One region of the Halanaerobium sp. genome, then DNA from elsewhere that is predicted to be linked to it. Evidence: riboswitches for the same ligand, from Rfam matches in the RefSeq annotation. Region 1 holds a riboswitch; the other holds the start of a gene.
What was found. Region 1 has a riboswitch for fluoride ahead of crcB (fluoride efflux transporter CrcB). Riboswitches for the same ligand answer to the same signal wherever they lie in the genome.

Region 1 (4,303 bases):
GACTGACCTAAACCACAGAAAGAAGAGTCTTTGACTACTTCTCCCATTTCTATAAGTAAATCTAAATCCTGCTTTTCACCACGGCCTTCACTGATTTTTTCTAGAACTTCAAGCATTCTTGTTGTCCCAATTCTACAGGATGTACACTGACCACATGATTCGTCTTTACAGAAATCAATAAAATATTTTGCTAAATCAACCATACAGGTCTGAGTGTCCATTACTATTAAACCTCCAGATCCCATTATTGTTCCTAACTCTTTAAGTGAATCGTAATCAATTGGAACATTCAAATGTTCTATTGGAATACATCCACCAGAAGGTCCACCTGTTTGGGCTGCTTTGAATTCTGCATCATTCTCAAGTCCACCACAAATATCAAATATTATTTCACCTGGAGTAGTTCCCATTGGAACTTCTACCAAACCATTCTTTTTTATTTTTCCAGCTAGAGCAAAAACTTTAGTACCTGGGCTTGCTTCTGTTCCAATTTTTTTAAACCATTCACTGCCTTTACGTATTATTTCAGGAACATTAGCTAAAGTCTCAACATTGTTAATAACTGTTGCTTTTTCAAATAAACCCGATTCACTTGGGAATGGTGGTTTAGAACGCGGTTCTCCTCTTTTTCCTTCAATAGAGGCAATCAGTGCAGTTTCTTCTCCACAAACAAAGGCACCTGCCCCTAATCTAATATTAACTCTAAAATCAAAGCCACTATCTAAAATATTTTCTCCAAGTAACCCCATTCCTTCTGCTGATTTAATTGCTTTTTTTAATCTTTTAATTGCCAATGGATATTCTGCCCGACAATAAATATATCCTCTCGAAGCTCCAATGGCATAAGCTGCTAATGCCATTCCCTCCAAAAGTCTGTGGGGATCACCTTCTAAGATACTTCTATCCATAAAAGCACCTGGATCACCTTCATCAGCATTACAAATCAAATATTTTTCCTGAGTACTATTGTTAGCTGCAAGTTCCCATTTTAATCCAGTTGAAAAACCTGCACCACCTCTACCTCTCAATTTTGCATTCTTAATAATTTCTATTACTTCATTTGGACTAAAACTTTTTAAAGCTTTAGCAAGTCCAAGATAACCATGATTTGCAATTGCCTCTTCAATATTTTCTGGATTAATATTTCCACAATTTTTGAGTACAATTCTTTTTTGTTTGCTAAAAAAATCACTATTTTGATCAATTAGCCAACGATTTATGATATTTCTTTCCCCTAAATGTGTTTTTAAAATTTCTCTAGTTTTTTCTGGGTTTAAATTACCATATATATATCGCTCATTATTAGTTCGAATTTCCATAATTGGCTCTTCAGCACAAATACCCAAACAACCAGTTATAGAAATTTCTATATCTTTTAAATTTAATTTTTTTATTTCTTTTTGTGCTGTTTTAAGTATTTCCTCTGCCCCAGCTGCAATTCCACAGGTACCCATACCAATAATTATTCTATCTTTTTTTATACCAGAATATTTATCAAATAAGCCCTTTTGGATTTCTTCTAATTCTTCTATTTTAAGCATTTCCTTCCTCCTTTATTTTACCATTTAAATAATTTTCAATAATTTTTACTGCTTTTTCTGGGTTAAGTAATCCATATGCTTTACCATTTACAGTCATTACTGGAGAAAGCCCACAAGCACCTAAACATCGGACAACATTTAATGACACTTTACCATCTTCTGTTGTCTGACCTGATTTAATCCCATATTTGTCTTCAATTTTTTTAATAATATCTTGAGAACCTTTAACATAACAGGCAGTACCTTTACAAAGAGAAACTTGAAACTCACCTTTAGAATATTCTGAAAAATGATTATAAAATGAGACTACACTATTTACCCGTCCAGGTGCCAAATTTAAATGATCAGCAATGATTTTTTGAGCTTCTTTTGGTAAATAACCTATTAACTCTTGAGCTTCATGCAAAACCTCAATTAATTCATAATTATGACCCGAATATTTTTTTAATTTATTTTTTAGTTCGGCTTCATATTCATGTGATTCTTTTAAATTTAAAGACATAATACTCCTCCTTTGTGAATTATGTAACTTTTATTTGTATAAAAATATCTTTTTATGTCGATTTAAATATATTTATGTCTAAATATATTTTAACATATTATTTTGAATTTTAAAAATATTATTTTGGAAATAAATCAAGAAATTATGTCAATAATATTAATATCTATTCAATATTTATTTTTCTGCTTCATATTTTATCACTTCCACATTTTCAATTGTAACTAGTCCCTCTTTGACCATTTCTTTAACTTTGGGTAATATATTCTCTATCTTTTCTTCTGTATCAATTGTTTCAATTACGAGCGGCAAATCTTCTGAAAGCTGTAAAATATGAGAAGATTTAATACGACTATTTAAACCAAAACCTTCAATACCTCTAAAAACTGTTGCTCCAGCCATATCATTTTCTTTGAACATTTTGATCAATTCATGATATAGAGGTTTTTTAGCCCACTTGTCAGTTTCGCCAATATAAATACGAAGAATTTTTCCCTTACCGTTTATCTGCATCATTATCCCCTTTCTTTATAAATGAATTTTAAAGCTAAATAAGTTTAGCCAGTTTAATTCCTAAAAATACTAAAATAAGACCCAAAAATAAATTTGAGAAGATATTAACTAAAGCAAAAAAATACCTTTCATCTTCAAACAACATTATAGTTTCAAAACCAAAAGTAGAAAAGGTGGTTAAAGCACCTAAAAAACCAGTTGTTATAGCTGTCCTGTATAGAGGATTCAATGTGCTTTTATCTAAAAAATATGTAATCAAAAACCCGAGCAAAAATGAACCTACTAAATTAACGGCTAAAGTACCATATGGAAAAATACTGCTATATTTGTTTGCAATCCATTTTGAGATACTGTATCTTCCTATAGCACCAAAAAAACCTCCTAAACCAATATAAAGGATATTAAACAAAACTTATCACCCTATTCTTATATTTTTTTAAAAATTTAAATTTTAGTTTTTAATAACCTTACAAATAAAAAAGCTCCTATCTTAATAGAGTTATCCCTATAAGATAGGAGCCATCATCTGTTAAATCAACAGTAATTAAAGGGGAGCTCCATCCCCTTAGTCCATTTTATTTATAAAAACTTTATGTAATTCAATATTTAAATTAAAACCAAGTTCTCTTAAACTGTGATCAAAGGCTTTTAAAGTTCTATATAACTTCTCTTCATAACAATTTTCTCCCATATGTCCAATCCGGATCAATTTATCTTCAAACTCTCCTAATGAACCTGCAATCATAACATTATGACTTTCTGTCATCAGCTGATTTAGCTCCTGATAATTTATTGAATCAGGAATTTCTATAGCTGTAACTGTATCAGAATGACCATTTTCAGCAAATAAATTAAGATTTGATTCAGCAATAGCTTTTCTAACTGCCTCTGCAATTTTATTGTGTCTTGCAAAAATTTCTTGATCCTCTAACCATTTATCTAAGGCTGCATTCAAAGCATAAATATCACTTATTGCCTGAGTATAAGGAAAATATTTTTCTTCATACCAGTTCTGCCAGAGCTGCAAATTGGTATAATAACCTCTAACTGGAGTTTCTCTATTATTTACTGCATCCCAGGCAGCATCACTAACACTCATAAAAGTGAGCCCCGGAGGCACTGATAGGCACTTTTGCGAACCTCCCAAAATAATGTCAATTCCCCATTCATCAACTTCAATTGGAACTCCACCAATCGCAGAAACTGAATCAACAATAGATAAAATATTATGTTCATTTAATAATTTAGTAATTTCACCAATATTATTTATAATTCCAGTAGGAGTTTCACAGTGAACAAAGGTTGCAAATTTAAAATCATTTTCAGCCGCCAACTTTTCAGCCAATTCATTGGTATCAATTTCTTCATTATATGGAAATTCCCATTTAGTAACCTCAGCTCCATATAAATCAGCAAAATCTGCAAATCCTCTACCAAAGATTCCATTATCTAAAACTAAAACCTTATCTCCCGGTTCAATTAAGGAAGCACAGGCAGATTCAAGTCCTAAAATTCCCTCCCCACTCATAATAATCACATCATTTTTGGTTTTTATTACCTGCTGTAATTTAGAACTAACATCAAGGTAAAAATCAAAAAAATCAGGATCAAGATCGGGATTGGTAATTTTTTGACTCATTGCGCGCCTAACTTCTTCACTGACCTCAGTAGGACCGGGTGTCATAATTAATAAATCACTCACAAAAATCACTCCCACAATTTTACGGTCTAATATAGATTTTATAACTTT
Region 2 (10,893 bases), on a different contig from region 1:
ACTAAAACTACTCGATATTTGTTCCCTGCCCCATATTTTTCGACTTCTTTGCGGCTGACCTGAGATACTAAATCTCTACCGGAAAGCCCGGGTGCCTTTTTTGCTTTCTCTATCAATTCTTTATCACTTGAATTGTCAGTAGTTATAATACCGCGCATTGTTCCCTCTCGCCGCAAAATTTTAGTCAGGGCTCTGGTATCTATACCATTAATTGCTGTAATTCCATTTTCTTTTAAATATCTTTCCAGTTTCTTCTTTAAACGCCAGTTTTCTGGTTCTTCAGCAAACTCTTTAACGATAAATCCATTGACATGAGATTTAAATGACTCAAAGTCATCTTCATTAATGCCATAATTTCCTATTAAAGGATAGGTCATACAGACAATTTCTCCCTTATAAGAGGGATCAGTAAGAATCTCCTGGTAACCAGTCATGCTGGTATTGAAAACTATTTCGCCTGCACTTTCTTTTTCCGCACCAAAAAGTTCACCTGTAAAAATACTCCCTTCTTCTAGAACAAGTTTTGCTTTTTTCATTTAACTACCTCCACTTTTTGTTTGCTAAAAACATTAGCTTAATTCCAACAGTATAATTTACTACTTTACTACTTTAAGTTGTTTTTTAAGTAATTTACTAAAGTTTATTGATAAAAATAAAACCTTCTCCCCAGAAAGTATGGTTTGAAGGTTAAAATTGACATAGTAAGGCTAAATTTCTGGAGTCATCCCAGAATTTCTCAACTTACATTTCTACCTTTGCCAGCCTCTCTGGACTGATTTAAAAGGATAAGCTATTTTGTTATTATTGTGATTTAGTTTAACATTAAATTTAAAAACTGTCAACAAATATCCATGGATACATTAAATTTTCCTGGCCTTATATTTAGTATGCAGCAGCCTATGAGCTTTTTCACTGCCTGGCTTTTCTAAATAATTGTCGTAAAGCTTTTTAATATAGGGATTTTCATGAGATTTGCGCAGCTTTTTCTCCTTATCTATTCTATAAATTGCCTGCTGTCTCTTTTCTAATACATTATCAGCACAGGAAATTGGCTGACCTCCTCCACCCATACAGCCACCAGGACAGGCCATAAATTCTACAAAATCAAATTCTTCGCCCTCTTTAATCATTTCCATTACTCTGCGTGCATTACCAAGACCATGAGCAACTGCGGCTTTTAATTTCAGTTCTCCAATCTCTACTTCAGCTTTTTTTATTCCCTCTAACCCCCTTACACTATCAAAATCTATATTTTCTAACTCCTGCCCCGTAATTAATTCAGTTGCTGTTCTAAGAGCTGCCTCCATAACTCCACCTGTAGTACCGAAAATATCTGCTGCTCCGGAGGAAACTCCCAGCAGTTCATCATACTCACTTTCTTCCAGGTTAAGAAAATCAATTCCAGCTGATTTGATCATTGCAGCCAGTTCTCTGGTTGTCAAAACATAATCCACATCTCCAGCCATCTCGTCTCTTTTAGCTTCAAATTTTTTAGCTGTACAGGGCATTACTGAAACAACAACAATGTCTTCCGGATCTATTCCAGCTTCTTTAGCATAATAAGTTTTTGCTAAAGCTCCAAACATCTGCTGCGGTGATTTAGCAGATGAAAGATTATCTAAATATTCAGGGTAGAAATGCTCGATAAATTTAATCCACCCCGGACTGCAGGAGGTAAACAAAGGCAGTTTACCACCACTATTTATTCTTTCAATTAACTCTGTTCCCTCCTCCATAATAGTTAAATCAGCAGTAAAATTAGTATCGAAAACTGCATCAAAACCTAGTCTTTTCAAAGCTGTGACCAGCTGGCCGGTAGAAATATCTCCCGCCTGATTGGAAAAAGGTTCCGAAATTGCTACCCTAACTGCCGGAGCTGTCTGTACCACTACATGTTTTGTCTGATCACTTAGAATGTCTAAAACAATATCTTTCTGATAAAGCTCATGTAAGGCACCTGTAGGACAGGAAAGTATACACTGACCACAGTTAGTACATTCTACATTACCCATTCCTCTATTTTTAAAAGTTGTAACAACTGTTTCCGGGCCCCTATTTGCTGTAGTGAAAATTCCTATTCCCTGAACTTCTTCACATTTTCTTATACAGCGGTTACAGCTGATACATTTTTCAGGTTCTCTAATAATTGAATAGCTAGAATTATCAATACCTTCTCCTCTTTTAATTGGATCCAGCCTCATCTTAGATACTCCAATATCTTCAGCAATATTTTTTAGTTCACAATTATTGGCCCGACTGCAGGTTAAACAATTAAGCTGACAGTCAATATTATGAGTCGCAATTATTAATTCAAATAAATTTTTTCTCAAGTTCCTTACTTTTTTAGAATGAGTCTTAATTTCCATACCAGCCTGAATATCAGTTGCACAGGCAGGCTTAAGCAGCTCTTCTCCCTCAATCTCAACTACACATAATCTGCAGCCACCATAAATTGAAAGCCCTTCTTCATAACAGAGGGTTGGTATATTTATCTTAGCTTTCTTTGCTGCATCTAAAATACTCATCTTTTCTTTTAGCTCCATCTCAATTCCATCAATTACTGCCTTAAGCATAAATCTTACCTCCAATCTTTAACTCTTGTCCATAGTTTTCGATAACTGAGCTAATAAAGTTAAGTGAGGACTGACCCAAGCCACAGCGGGCTGCCAGCCTGATTGTATTACCAATATCGGAAATCAATTCGGCATCGATTTTCTGCCCACTATTTTTAAATTCTTTTAATATTTTATTGATCTGCCTATTCCCTTCACGACAGGGAAAACAGGTACCACAGGTTTCATCCATATAAAATCTAGACACATTTAACATCAAATCTAAGAGATCATGTTTTTTACTGACTGCAATTACTGCACCTGAGCCAAGACTGCTCCCCCTCTTTTCAAAAGCCTGATAACTATAGGGAAAGTCTAAATCTTTTGCTGTAATTAGGGCGGTTGAAATCCCACCAGGTATAACAAACTTTAAATTTTCTCCCGCTTTAATACCTCCGGCTAAATCATAAATAATTTCCTGGAGAGTAATTTTCCCAAATTCAACCTCATACAAACCAGGTTTATTTAGATCTCCACTTAAACACAGCAGTTTTGTGCCGCGGCTGCCTTCAATTCCTAGATTTGCAAATTCTTCAGAATCAGGATTTAAGACTTCTGCAGCACAGCATAAACTTTCTACATTATTGACAACTGTTGGCTGACTAAACAGGCCTTCCTGAATTGGATAAGGCGGTTTGATCCGGGAGCGTCCTCTTTTTCCCTCAATAGAATTCAATAATGAAGTTTCATCACCACATACATAGGCCCCAGCTCCCCTGACCAGCTTTATCTCTAATTTGAAATTACTATCAAATATCTTACTATCTAAAATTTTGTTTTTCCTGGCAGCTGCAATTATTTCAGTAAAGACTTCAATTGCTCTTGTATATTCACCCCGGATATAGATATAGGCCTTATCTGCACCGATAGCAAAAGCTGCAAGCATAATTCCTTCTAAAACTTTAAGCGGTCTCTCTTCTAATAAATATCTATCTTTAAAAGTACCCGGCTCACCCTCATCTGCATTACAGACAAGAAATTTTTCTTCTCCTTCAACCTCAGAAGCCAACTGCCATTTGAGTCCTGTCGGAAAAGCTGCACCACCCCGGCCCTTAAGTTCAGAATCTTTGATTTTTTGAATAGTCTCTTTCCGTCCCATTCGAAGAGCATTTTTTATTGATTTAAAATCATAATCCAGGATATTGAGTAATTTATCTCCTTTAAGATATAATTTTTCAGAAACCATAATCTCTCTCCTTTCAGAGATGCTTATTTTGAACACTTATCCAAACAAAATATTTAAATTAGATACAGCCACCTAAAATTTCAAGAGCCTTATTTCCATCTATTTTTGTGTAAATTTTATTATTCACCATCATTACAGGTCCTTCTCCACAGTGGCCCAGGCATTCAACGACTTCAAGTGTAAACTTTTTATCTTTTGTGGTCTGATGACTTTCCAAATTTAGATATGATTTTACTGCTTTCAAAACAGATTCTGACTGATTAAGATGGCAGGATATGCTGTCACAAATTCTAATTATATATTTTCCCGTTGGTTCAGTATAAAACATTGAGTAAAATGAAATAACACCATAGATATTTGCTCTCGGCAGCTGATACTTTTCTGCCAGTTCTTTAATTACAGTTTCTGGAATATAACCATAGGTACTTTGAACTTCGTGTAACTTTTCTAATAAACTGTCCTGATAAAATAATGATCTGGCTTTAGACACAGGAAACCAACTCCTTTTGTGATAATTTTAACTAATTTGGCTATATTTTTGTGAATTTTCAGTCTTTTGAGGGCGAGAAAACCTTATATTTATCCTAAGTTAATAATATCACACCTCGACTATTTTAATCAAATGTTAATAACTAGAGTAAATATAAAAATATTGAATTTATACTAAGTTCTTGATATAAAAAAGTCAGGAAATTTATCCTGACTCTTATTCAAGCTAATATTTATCATTCAGCTCCAGTAAATTCAGAAGTATCTATGATCTTTTCCATCAAAAGACCAATTATAAAGATTGAAATAAGTGTAAATATAAACCGCAGAATTGAAAATTTAAGACCTACAAATTGAATTTCTACTCCCAGTTGAGGTACTTTTAGTGAAGCCCAAACCCCTAAAAAAATTATCACATTGGAGAGACTTGCTTTTTTTCGCAGAAGTTCTGCAGCAATTGGAAAAGCGACATACATTGGTCCTGTTGGTAGTGTTCCTAAAAATACTGCTAAAAATTTACCCTGAAATGAGGAATTATGCCCCAGATATTTCTCTACCATTGACGTTGGTACCCAGCGATCAGCGAGCCCCATGATTACTAAAACAGCTGGAAAAACAAAAATCATCTCTTTTAAATAGCGGGACGACATCGAAATAGCTGCGGGAAAGCGATCTGGAAATATATATCTAAAAGCTGCCAGTACTATTCCCCAGAAAATTATAGTCTTAATTGTCTTTTTAATATTTTGATTAAATTTTTGTTGTTTTTTTTCAGCCGCCATTTTTTCCTGTTTATTTTTTTGTTTTGATTCTCTAAATTATTTGCTGCTGCCATTAAATAAACACCCCAATCATAAAAGCAATTATCACTGCAAAAATTAAAGCCAGTCCATTCCGATAAATTGTTATCTTTTTACCTAATTCTTTTAATTCAACTGGTATTGTCACAAAACCAACCATCGTTAAAGTAGTAATAAAAGCTGCTACCGGTGTATAAGATGCCCCTGCATCAATTAAAGAGCCTGCTAAAGGTAAGGCTATCAGACTTGGAATCATCATAACTGCTCCAAATAATGCTGCTCCCCCAACCTGTATCAAAGAAAAATCTCCTCCTAAAAATTCTTTAATTAACTCCGGCGGTAAAAATGAAAAAATAATACCAATTACTGCAACCAAAGAAATAAGCTGAGGAGCCAGGCCTAATCCTTTTGAAACTGCAATTTTTAACGCCTGTTTTGATTTTTCTTTATCTTTAATCAATGAAAATAGAACTAAAACTAAAGCAGATATATTAATCACTGCTGCTATCATAATTTAACCTCCTGCTGACACCTATTAACAATATTTTATCTTATAAAATTATTATAATCAAATGTTCAAAAACAGTCAGTGAGGCAAATCACAAATCTGCAACTTTATTTTTTAAATTTAATTAAGTATTAGGATTACCACTCAACCAGTGTCTACCCGCAGTTTTAATAGCTGCAGCGCCCAGAGGTGCTGTTACCACAATCGATAATACAGCCAGTGCTAAAATTAATTCTCCAGAAGCTACTCCAGCAGCCAGCGGAATTGCACCAATTGCCGCCTGAACTGTTGCTTTTGGTGTATAGGCAAGCACACAAAAACCCCGCTCTTTTAAATTAAGTTCTGTCCCCATCAGAGAAATTAAAACACCGACCGATCTGGCAGTAAGACCAACTGCAATGATGATTAAACCTAAAAGTCCTGATTCAAATGCAAGCTGAATATTAACTTCAGCTCCTATTAAAACAAATAACATTAGTTCTGCAAAAACCCAGATTTTATTGAATTTAGAAGAAAGTCTTTTCCCTAAAACTGAATAACGCTCCTGAATCACAAACCCAATTACCATTATTCCAAGCAGAGTAGCAATCGGAATAATTCCTTCTAAAAAATGTTCCAGGGAGTTCATTAAAATACCAAAACTTAAAATCAAAAGTGCTTTTTTAGTATCACGAATATGATATTTTTTAAAAATATAGATTAAAAATAAGGCGATTACTGTGCCCAAAATTATTCCTAAAAATATGGCTAAAGGTACATTTAATATCTGTCTATAAATATTAATCTGCTGCCCGCCATAAATACTTAAAAAGGCTGAAAATATAGTAATTGCAACTACATCATCAACCGAAGCACCTGTCAAAACAAGTGTTGGAACTCCTTTGGCTGCCCCCTTCCCCTGTTCGATTAAGGACAACATCTGAGGAACCACTACTGCTGGTGAAACTGCAGCAATGATAAAAGCCAGAATTCCTGCTTCAATGAACTCGAAATTGAGCAGATAAACAGCAGCTATTATTACTGCTGCACCTTCCATTAAACCAGGAATGAAACTCAACTTAACTGCAGGTACTCCTACTTTTTTTAGTGTTTCTTTTTCTATCCCCAGACCAGCTCTAATCAAAATCACTATTAAGGCAATCATCCTCAAATCTGAAGAAATATTTAAGATATCCTGACTGATTAAATCAAAACCATAAGGCCCCAGTAAAATACCAATTAAAAGCATTCCCAGTAAAGCAGGAAGTTTTAAGCGATCAAAAAATCTCCCAAATAATAAAGCAAATAGAATAATTAATGCTAAACTTAAAGCCAAAGTAATCTCTCCTTGATTGTGAATTTTTTCTCCTGTACCAGGTACAAAACGGCCGTTTTGTACCTGGTACCAACGAATAAGAAATAAAAAAAGGCTCCCATCCAGATAGGGAAATCCCTAACTAGATAGGAGCCATCAACTGTCATCATCTAACAGTGGTTAAAGGGGGTGCTCCATCCCCTTAATTCATTTCATTTACAAAAATTTTATGTAGTTCTACATTTAGATCAAAGCCAAGCTCTCTTAAACTATGATCAAATGCTTTTAAAGTTCGATAAAGTTTGTCTTCATAACAATTTTCTCCCATATGACCAATCCGAATTAATTTATCTTCGAATTCTCCCAGTGAAGCTGCAATCATTACATTATGACTTTCTGTCATCAGCTGATTTAATTCCTGATAGCTTATCCCCTCAGGTATTTCTATCGCTGTTACTGTGTCAGAATAACCATTTTCTGCATATAAACTTAGATTGGATTCTTTTATAGCACTTCTTACTGCACCGGCAATTTTACTGTGGCGCTGAAAAACTTCTTTATCTGCCAGCCATTTATTTAAAGCAGCATCCAGAGCATAAATATCACTAATTGCCTGAGTATAGGGGAAATATTTTTCCTCATACCAGTTCTGCCAGAGTTGAAGATTGGTATAATAACCTCTAACAGCTGTTTCACGATTATTAACTGCTTCCCAGGCTGCATCACTAACGCTCATAAATGTAAGTCCTGGTGGTACCGATAAACATTTTTGAGAACCACCAAGTATAATATCAATCCCCCATTCATCAACTTCAATAGGTACACCACCAATTGCAGAAACAGAATCTACAACTGATAAAATATTATTTTTATTTAATAAATTAGTAATTTCTTCTGCATTATTTATTACCCCAGTAGGAGTTTCACAGTGAACAAAGGTAGCAAATTTAAAATCATTTTCTTCTGCCAACTTTGCTTCTAATTTATCTATATCAATCTCTTGCTTATATGGGAATTCCCACCTTGTAACATCTGCACCATAAAGATCAGCAAAATCTGCAAAACCTCTGCCAAAGATTCCATTATCCAGGACCAGAACCCTATCCCCTGGTTCAATTAAAGAAGCACAGGCAGATTCAAGACCTAAAATTCCCTCCCCACTCATAATAATCACATCATTTTTTGTCTTCAATACCTGCTGCAGTTTTGAGCTGACATCAAGGTAAAAATCAAAAAATTCAGGATCAAGATCTGGGTTGGTAATTTTGCGGCTCATTGCCCGTCTAACCTCTTCGCTGACCTCAGTTGGGCCGGGTGTCATTATTAATAAATCACTCACAAAAATCACTCCCACAATTTTACGGTCTAATATAGATTTTATAACTTTTTATAGGAGATTGTCAAGCTAATTGTTGAAAGAGACTGCACTTAATTTTGTGATTTAAAGTGATTATCGTTAAATAAACAGTACAGCCTCTTTTTTTGAACTATTAATTAATTTTTAGGATTTCAGTAGAATAACCTTCTAATTTTAGTCTTAACTCTTCTGAATCAGATTGATGTTCTTTTCCAGACAGTAAATCTATAGCCCGCACTTCATTTTTAAGCTTTAAATTTATCTCTTTAGCTGTTTGGGATGTATTTAAAACTGTATATATTTTACCATTTTCATCTTCTCGTTTTACAATCACGACTTTTGGTTCACTATCTACAGCTTCAAATTGGACTCCTGCTGTTCGTAAAACCTTATTTTCTTTTCGTATTTTGGCTAATTTGCTGTAATATTGATATAGCTCCTGATCAGGACTATTTCCATTTGGTCTTTCTTCCCAGAGCATTGTACGGCGTGTATCCGGGTCTGAAGCGCCACTTAAGCCAACTTCAGTTCCGTAATAGACCATTGGAGCCCCTGGATAGGTAAACTGGAGAGCTGCAGCCATTTTAAGCTTTTCTTTATTACCCCCAGAGCTGTATAAAAATCTTTCCGTATCATGACTGTCAATTAAATTCTGAAGACTGAAAACAGCCTGAGTTGGATAATCTAAATTTGGTTCATTAATTCTATTAATAAAATCCTGAGCATCTATTCTTTCTTCAGCGATAAATGCAAGGACTGCCTCTCTAAAGCGGTAATTCATAACAGCATCAAATTCATCACCCTGCAGATACTGAGCAGCATTATTCCAAATTTCACCTGTTATATAGGCAGCTGGATTTATTTCTTTAACAAAATTTCTCCACTCCTGCCAGAATTCCGGGTGTCTGGCTTTAACGTCATTTGCAACATCAAGCCTCCAGCCGTCAATTCCATCACTGGGATCTCCATCACCATTAGGATCCATCCATTTTTCTGTAATTTTATAAATATAATCTTTTACTTCGGGATTATCTAAATTCAGAACCGGATGATTTCCATAGCCTGCCCAGCCTTGATAATTTGGCTCTATGTTTTCAGTGCGCTGCTCATATAATGTGGTCACTGGATAATCTTCAATATAAAACCAGTCACTATATTCTGAGTCTTTTCCGTTTTCTACCACATCCTCAAAGGCAAAAAACTCAAAACCACTGTGGTTAAAAACTGCATCCAGTACAATTTTAATTCCATTTTGATGTGCGTTTTTTATAAACTTCTCAAAATAAGCTTCAGAAGCTTCAAAATCTCCCTTTACTGCCAGATTATCATCTATTTTTCCATAATCAGCTGTATTGTAGCGGTGATTTGCAGTTGCTTCGAAAACTGGATTAAAATAAATTGCATTAATGCCGAGCTCTTTTAAATAATTAAATTTCTGCTCAACTCCCTGCAGGTCACCACCATAGAAAACATGCCAGCCTGATTTAGGGTGAATTGATGGATCTAAATCAGTAAAATTATCTGGGTTAAGCTGATGACTCTCACTCTCTTTAATTCCCTGATACCATTCTGGAACTATATTTTTATATCTTTGTTCGTTGCTTTTATAGGTTTCAATTAATTCTGGATCATTAGCTGGATTTCCATTATAAAATCTATCAGGGAAAATTTGATAAAAAACAGCATCCTGCACCCATTTTGGAGTTTTAAAGCTCTCTACTTCAGAAGGATCATAGAAAAAATATTTTAAGTTATTAAACCCGCTGCCATTTTGATGATAAAGCAGCTCGGAATCAGCATCTTTAATTAAAAAAGTATACTCCAGAGCTTCATCCAAATTGTTGAGCGAAACTGTCCAGTAATCAATTTTATTATCTGCACTGTAATGACTCATCTGTTTTTGGTTTCTCTCAGTACCAATTTTGGTCATTAAAGCTACAGTTTCTACATCATTTTTTCTGGTTTCCAGCCTGATCTCAACTTTATCCTCATTAAATTTATTTAAATACACTCTATTTTCGGGATTATGTAAAACAAATTCTTTATTAATCTCACCATCACCGACCTGAGCTTCTTCTAAGTCTTTTTCACCAATATTAATGATTGAGTTTTTTCCTCCGTGTCCATCAGCTGTTGTCAGCTCATTAGTTGGATCATGAAACCAGTGTTCACCATTGATGACAAATTTGTACTGATGCTCACCCGGGCGCAGATTATATTCTAAAATATAATTACCATCTGCATCCGGCCCTTTCATCTTTTCAGCAGCTGGCTGCCAGTCATTAAATGAACCAGCAAGATATACTGCATTCACTTCCCCCTCAAAATCAACTTCTTCTGGATTAAAAGAAAATTTAACCTGTTCTGCCAGTACAGTTGTTGAAAAACTAAGCAGAAGCATCAGAATAATAGCTAAAATTAAATTTTTAAATAAATACTTTCTAAATTTTTTATTCATCTTGGCCCTCCTTGTTTCAATGCGCAAACGATTGCACAAAATTAAAAAAATAATATCATAAAAATTTTGAATACTGTTATTATTTTATATAATCAGCGGTCAAAAGTCAAGAAATTCCAAATAATCAAATTAACAGATCGGGTTAAATCACTTTTTAATCTTAAATTCCATTAAAAATAAAGGCAGCAA

Region 2: it holds a riboswitch for fluoride, as region 1 does, so the genes downstream of both, CI949_RS10770 (cation:proton antiporter) here and crcB (fluoride efflux transporter CrcB) in region 1, are expected to answer to the same signal.

Annotation. Positions count from the first base shown of each region.
Region 1 covers NZ_QBLR01000277.1:243-4,545, forward strand. The annotation lists partial or broken gene nuoF (NADH-quinone oxidoreductase subunit NuoF) at 1-1,541, opposite strand, end outside; gene CI949_RS17280 (NAD(P)H-dependent oxidoreductase subunit E) at 1,534-2,043, opposite strand; gene CI949_RS17285 (DUF190 domain-containing protein) at 2,218-2,553, opposite strand; gene crcB (fluoride efflux transporter CrcB) at 2,588-2,962, opposite strand; fluoride riboswitch at 3,060-3,127, opposite strand; gene CI949_RS17295 (alanine--glyoxylate aminotransferase family protein) at 3,119-4,255, opposite strand.
Region 2 covers NZ_QBLR01000096.1:698-11,590, forward strand. The annotation lists gene carA (glutamine-hydrolyzing carbamoyl-phosphate synthase small subunit) at 1-536, opposite strand, end outside; gene CI949_RS10745 (NADH-dependent [FeFe] hydrogenase, group A6) at 861-2,573, opposite strand; gene CI949_RS10750 (NADH-quinone oxidoreductase subunit F) at 2,566-3,798, opposite strand; gene nuoE (NADH-quinone oxidoreductase subunit NuoE) at 3,857-4,288, opposite strand; gene CI949_RS10760 (permease) at 4,524-5,069, opposite strand; gene CI949_RS10765 (permease) at 5,122-5,598, opposite strand; gene CI949_RS10770 (cation:proton antiporter) at 5,720-6,910, opposite strand; fluoride riboswitch at 7,030-7,100, opposite strand; gene CI949_RS10775 (alanine--glyoxylate aminotransferase family protein) at 7,092-8,228, opposite strand; gene CI949_RS10780 (alpha amylase N-terminal ig-like domain-containing protein) at 8,380-10,704, opposite strand; gene CI949_RS10785 (molybdenum ABC transporter permease) at 10,852-10,893, opposite strand, start outside.